Regions from separate parts of the Streptomyces sp. NPDC051563 genome, predicted to be linked through region 2. Evidence: riboswitches for the same ligand, from Rfam matches in the RefSeq annotation. Region 2 holds a riboswitch; the other holds the start of a gene.
What was found. A riboswitch is a leader RNA that binds a small molecule or an ion and turns the genes downstream of it on or off. The one in region 2 is predicted to bind thiamine pyrophosphate.
Positions count from the first base shown of each region.

Region 1 (3,258 bases), on a different contig from region 2:
GCGCCCGTACAGGCGGGGCGGTTACTCTTGGAAGGCGCGCTGCTTCTGCGGCGCGCCTTTCGTCTTACAAGGAGTACCTGCCATGGCCCGCCCTGTCCCGGGAGAGCTCACTTTCGTCGCCCCTCGCGGAGCGAAGAAGCCGCCCCGGCACCTCGCCGACCTCACCCCCGAGGAGCGCCGGGAGGCGGTCGCCGCGATCGGCGAGAAGCCCTTCCGGGCCAAGCAGCTCTCCCAGCACTACTTCGCCCGGTACGCGCACGACCCGGCCGAGTGGACCGACATCCCCGCCGCCTCGCGCGAGAAGCTCCAGCAGGAGCTGCTGCCGGACCTGATGAACGTCCTGCGGCACATCTCGTGCGATGACGACACCACCCGCAAGACCCTGTGGAAGCTGCACGACGGCACGCTCGTCGAGTCCGTGCTGATGCGCTACCCGGACCGGGTCACCATGTGCATCTCCTCGCAGGCCGGCTGCGGCATGAACTGCCCGTTCTGCGCCACCGGCCAGGCCGGCCTCGACCGCAACCTGTCGACGGCGGAGATCGTCCACCAGATCGTCGACGGCATGCGCGCCCTGCGCGACGGCGAGGTCCCCGGCGGGCCCGCCCGGCTGTCGAACATCGTCTTCATGGGCATGGGCGAGCCGCTCGCGAACTACAACCGCGTCGTCGGCGCCATCCGCCGCCTCACCGACCCGGAGCCCGACGGCCTGGGCCTGTCCCAGCGCGGGATCACCGTCTCCACCGTGGGCCTGGTCCCGGCGATGCTCCGCTTCGCCGACGAGGGCTTCAAGTGCCGCCTCGCCGTCTCCCTGCACGCCCCGGACGACGAGCTCCGCGACACCCTGGTCCCGGTGAACACCCGCTGGAACGTCCGCGAGGTGCTCGGTGCGGCGTGGGAGTACGCGGAGAAGTCCGGCCGCCGGATCTCCATCGAGTACGCCCTGATCCGCGACATCAACGACCAGGCCTGGCGCGGTGACCTGCTCGGCAAGCTGCTCAAGGGCAAGCGCGTGCACGTCAATCTGATCCCGCTGAACCCGACGCCCGGCTCGAAGTGGACCGCCTCGCGGCCCGAGGACGAGAAGGCGTTCGTGGACGCCATCGCCCGCCACGGCGTGCCGGTGACCGTCCGCGACACCCGCGGGCAGGAGATCGACGGCGCGTGCGGCCAGCTCGCCGCCTCGGAGCGATGATTTTCGCCAGTTGAGGTTTGCTTTCGGCCGCGGGGTACTCTGTGGCCGAACAACCAATTTCATATTCCGACAGGGGAGCGCCACAGCGCTGAGAGTGCGGTATCCGTCACCGCAGACCCTCTGAACCTCGCCCCGGTCATTCGGGGTAGGAAGTTCGGTCACCACTCAAGCTGTTGCGCCCTGCCCGGCGACCGCTCCACAGAGCGCCGGGCAGGGCCGCGTCTTCTCCTGGACATCCCAGGAGGAATGCACCAATGAGCACCACCAAGAAGCTGGCGGGCATCGCGCTCGCGGCCGCGCTCGGCGTCACCACGCTCAGCGCCTGCGGCGGCGGCGACGCCAAGGACAAGTCCGCCGGGGCGAGCGACGCCCCGGCGTCCAAGTCCGGTACCGGCAAGACGATCACCCTCGTCTCGCACGACTCCTTCAACGTGACCGACACGGTCCTCAAGGAGTTCGAGCAGCAGAGCGGCTACACCGTCAAGGTCCTGAAGTCGGGCGACGCCGGCGCGGCCCTGAACCAGGAGATCCTCACCAAGGGCTCGCCGCGCGGCGACGTCTTCTTCGGCGTGGACAACACGCTCCTCTCCCGTGCCCTCGACAACGGCATCTTCACGCCGTACGAGGCCAAGGGGCTCGCCGACGTGAAGCCCGAGTTCGTGCTCGACAAGGAGCACCGGGTCACCCCCGTGGACTCCGGCGACATCTGCGTGAACTACGACAAGGCCTACTTCGCCGACAAGAAGCTCGCCCCGCCGCAGACGCTGGACGACCTGATCAAGCCGGAGTACAAGAACCTCCTGGTCACCGAGAACGCCGCGACCTCCTCGCCCGGCCTGGGCTTCCTCCTCGCCTCCGTCGGCAAGTACGGGGACGCGGGCTGGAAGGACTACTGGAGCAAGCTCAAGGCCAACGGCGTCGAGGTCGTCGACGGCTGGGAGCAGGCCTACAACGAGCGCTTCTCCGGCTCCGCGGGCGGCAAGAAGGCCAAGGGCGACCGCCCGCTGGTCGTCTCCTACGCCTCCAGCCCGCCGGTCGAGGTCCTGTACGGCGAGCCGCAGCCGGCCGAGGCCCCCACGGGCGTCTCGACGGGCACCTGCTTCCGCCAGACCGAGTTCGCCGGTCTGCTCAAGGGCGCGAAGAACGAGGAGGGCGGCAAGGCGCTCCTGGACTTCCTGATCTCCAAGAAGTTCCAGGAGGACATGCCGCTCCAGATGTTCGTGAACCCGGTGACCAAGGACGCGGTCCTCCCGGAGCTGTTCACCAAGCACGGCGTGGTCATCGAGAAGCCCGAGACGGTCGCCCCGGAGGCCATCGCCAAGAACCGCGACCAGTGGGTCAAGGCTTGGTCCGCCCTCGTCGTGAAGTAGGACGGGTGAGCGGCGTTCCGAAGGAGAGCGGGCGGGCCACGGCCGTCAGGCTCGGTCTGATGGCCGTGCCGCTCGTCTTCTTCGGGCTGTTCTTCGCGTACCCCGTCGCCGCGATCGTCGGACGCGGGCTCAAGACGGACGCCGGCTGGCAGTTCGGCCGGATCGGCGAGGTGCTGGCCCGGCCCGACATCGTCGACGTGCTCTGGTTCACCACCTGGCAGGCGCTCGCGTCCACGGCGCTCACGCTCCTGATCGCACTCCCCGGCGCGTACGTCTTCGCGCGCTTCGAGTTCCCCGGCAAACAGCTGCTGCGGGCACTCGTCACGGTGCCGTTCGTCCTGCCGACCGTCGTGGTCGGCACCGCGTTCCTGGCGCTCGTGGGGCGGAACGGTCTGCTGGACGAGGTGTGGGGGATCCGCCTCGACACGACCGTGTGGGCGATCCTGCTCGCGCACGTCTTCTTCAACTACGCCGTGGTCATCCGCACGGTCGGCGGGCTGTGGGCGCAGCTGGACCCGCGCCAGGAGGAGGCCGCCCGGGTGCTGGGCGCCGGGCGGTTCGCCGCCTGGCGCCGGGTGACGCTGCCCGCGCTGGTCCCGGCCGTCGCGGCCGCCTCGCTCATGGTGTTCCTCTTCACGTTCTCCTCCTTCGGCGTCGTGCAGATCCTGGGCGGGCCCGCGTACTCCACCCTGG
Region 1 covers NZ_JBITDL010000014.1:124,891-128,148, forward strand. The annotation lists gene rlmN (23S rRNA (adenine(2503)-C(2))-methyltransferase RlmN) at 83-1,195, shown strand; TPP riboswitch at 1,257-1,365, shown strand; gene ACIA8F_RS18505 (thiamine ABC transporter substrate binding subunit) at 1,450-2,565, shown strand; gene ACIA8F_RS18510 (ABC transporter permease) at 2,625-3,258, shown strand, end outside.
Region 1: it holds a riboswitch for thiamine pyrophosphate, as region 2 does, so the genes downstream of both, ACIA8F_RS18505 (thiamine ABC transporter substrate binding subunit) here and thiO (glycine oxidase ThiO) in region 2, are expected to answer to the same signal.

Region 2 (3,258 bases):
GTGGGGGCAGGGGCGCAGCCCCGATGCGGGTCCGGGCACAGCCCGGGGAACAGGGGCGCAGCCCCGGAACAGGTCCGGGCACAGCCCGGGGAACAGGGGCACAGCCCCGGAACGGGTCCGGGCGCAGCCCGGGGAACAGGGGCCGGGGCTCAGCCCCGATGCGGGTCCGGGCGCTGCCCGGGGAACGGGCGAAGGGCGGTTAGGGGACTTCCCAGGGCCGGGACCGGGCGGGTGTCGGCGCAGCCCGGGGGCGCTCAGGGCAAGGGCCCCGGGCTCGAGGCCGGCCCGGGCGGGAGCCGGTGCAGCCGGGCCGGGCAGCGCCCAGGGCAAGGCCCCCGGGCTCGGGGCCGGGCGGGCACGGGGTGTTCGGGCTCGGGGCCCAGGTGCTGCCCGGGGGCGTCGCCGGGACGGCTTCGCCGGGTCAGTGGGGGGCCGACTTCAGGGCGACCCCCGGGTCCGCGACCTTCGCCGGGTCCACCGGGACGCCCGACTCGATGAGGCGCCGCCCCTGGGCGAGGTCGCGCGGGCGCCCCACCGCGAGGACCGCGACGAGCCGCCCCTCCCGCAGCCAGCACACCGACCAGGTGTCCTCCGCCGGGGAGCCGCGCCACACCAGCGCATCCGCGGAGCCGTGGTGCCCCGCGTACTGCACGAAGCGGCCGAACTGCTCCGACCAGAAGTACGGCACCGGGTCGTAGACCTGCTCGCCGGAGCCCCCGGCCACGATGTCCGCCGCGACCACCCGCGGCCCCTGGAGCGCGTTGTCCCAGTGGTGCACCAGCAGCCGGGACCCGTAGCGCCCCGAGGGGAACGAGGCGCAGTCCCCCACCGCGTACACCCCGCGCACCGAGGTGCGCAGCCGCTCGTCGGCGATCACCGCCCCGTCCGCCCCGGGCTCCACTCCCGACCCCGCCAGCCATCCGGTGGCCGGCCGGGCGCCGATGCCCACCACCACCGCCCCGGCGGGCAGCGCCCGCCCGTCGGCGAGCAGGACCCGGCCCGGTTCCACGGAGGCCACCCGCGCGCCGGTCAGCAGCTCGGCGCCCGCCTGGGCGTACCACCGCCCCATCGGCTCGGCGACCTCCGCGGGCAGCGCGCCCGCCAGCACCCGGTCGGCCGCCTCGACGACGGTCACCGCGCAGCCCGCCCCGCGCGCGGCGGTGGCGAACTCCGCCCCGATCCAGCCGGCCCCGACCACGACCACCGGCGAGCCGGCCTCCAGTACGGGCCGCAGCCGGGCCGCGTCGTCCAGGGTGCGCAGCAGGTGCACCCCGGGGACGCCCTCCGCGCCGGGCAGGGTCAGCGGGAGGGCGCCGGTCGCCAGCACGAGGACCTCGTACGGGACCGGGCCCGCCTCGGTGTCCACCTCCCGGTCGGCGGGGCGCAGCCCGGTGACCTCGACGCCCAGCCGGAGCCCGATGCCGAGCTCCTCGAAGTCGACGTCGAAGGCCGAGTCCTCCGCCTTGCCGAGGAGCACCGCCTTGGACAGCGGGGGCCGGTCGTAGGGCTGGTGGGGTTCGGCCCCCAGCAGGGTGACGGGGCCGGTCCAGCCCTGTTCCCGCAGGGCAACCGCGGTCTGGACCCCGGCCATTCCGGCGCCGACGATCACGACTCCGCGCGGAGGGGTGCCGGCCTGTTGCGTCTGCTGTTGCGTCTGCTCGCTCACGCGGCTCAGCCTAATCAACTGACGGTCCGCCAGGAATAGCGGGCGGAAACCTCCCGCGGGCCGGGCCGGGCCGGCCCCGGCACCGGGGAGGCAGCCTTACCGGCCGTCGGCCTCGGCGTTACTCTGGCACCGAACCTATCGCGGGAGTCCGGGCGCACCGGGCTGAGAGGGAGGCTGGCCGGCCTCCGACCGTACGAACCTGATCCGGGTCATGCCGGCGAAGGGAGGGGCTGGACGCCCATGCATTCATCCAGGAACGGCCGGAGTCCCGGCCACGACGTCCTCGTCATCGGGGGCGGCATCATCGGGCTGGTCACCGCCTGGCGGGCGGCTCGCCGCGGGCTGCGCACCGCGCTGGCCGATCCGGACCCCGGCGGCGGCGCCGCCCAGGTCGCGGCCGGCATGCTGGCCGCCGTCACCGAGCTGCACTACGGCGAGGAGACCCTGCTCGGGCTCAACCTCGCCTCCGCCGCCCGCTACCCCGCGTTCGCCGCCGAGCTCGCCGAAGCCAGCGGCGGCATGGACATCGGCTACCGCGCCTGCGGCACCCTCGCCGTCGCCCTCGACGCCGACGACCGGCTGCACCTGCGCGAGCTGCACGCCCTCCAGCGCCGCTGCGGCCTGGAGTCCGAGTGGCTGACCGGCCGCGAGTGCCGCCGCCTGGAGCCGATGCTGGCTCCGGGCGTACGCGGCGGCCTGCGCGTGGACGGCGACCACCAGGTCGACCCCCGCCGCCTCGCCGCCGCCCTGCTGGCCGCCTGCGAACGGGCCGGCGTCACCCTGCACCGCGCCGCCGCGGCCCGGCTGCTGACCACCGCCGACCGGGCCTGCGGCGCGGTCCTCGACGACTCGGATGCCACGGAGCTGCGCGCCGACCAGGTGGTGCTGGCCGCGGGTTCGCTCAGCGGCCGGCTGGACGGCGTACCGCCCGAGGCCGTGGCCCCCGTACGGCCGGTGAAGGGGCAGGTGCTGCGCCTCGCGGTGCCGCCGTCCTACGCGCCGTTCCTGTCACGGACCGTACGGGCCGTGGTGCGCGGCAGCCACGTCTACCTGGTCCCCCGCGAGAACGGCGAACTCGTCGTCGGCGCCACCAGCGAGGAACTCGGCTGGGACACCACCGTCACCGCGGGCGGGGTCTACGAACTCCTGCGCGACGCCCACGAACTGGTGCCGGGGATCACCGAACTCCCCCTGGTGGAGACCCGCGCGGGGCTGCGTCCCGGTTCCCCGGACAACGCCCCCCTCCTCGGCCCGACCGAACTCCCCGGCCTGCACCTGGCCACCGGGCACTACCGCAACGGCGTCCTGCTGACCCCGCTGACCGGGGACGTGATGGCGGACCTCCTGACCACCGGCGAACTGCCGGAGATCGCCCGCCCCTTCACCCCACGCCGTTTCACCCTCACGTCCACCCCCGCATCCCCCCTCACATCCCCCCTCACGCGACAGGAGTCGTTCGCATGACCATTTCCGTCAACGGCGAGCCGCGCGAGATCGCGGACGGGACCATGCTCGCCACCGTGGTCGCCACCCTCACCGAAGCCACCAAGGGGGTCGCGGCCGCCCTCAACGAAACCGTCGTGCCGCGCGGC
Region 2 covers NZ_JBITDL010000030.1:661-3,918, forward strand. The annotation lists gene ACIA8F_RS29990 (NAD(P)/FAD-dependent oxidoreductase) at 422-1,666, opposite strand; TPP riboswitch at 1,797-1,909, shown strand; gene thiO (glycine oxidase ThiO) at 1,907-3,130, shown strand; gene thiS (sulfur carrier protein ThiS) at 3,127-3,258, shown strand, end outside.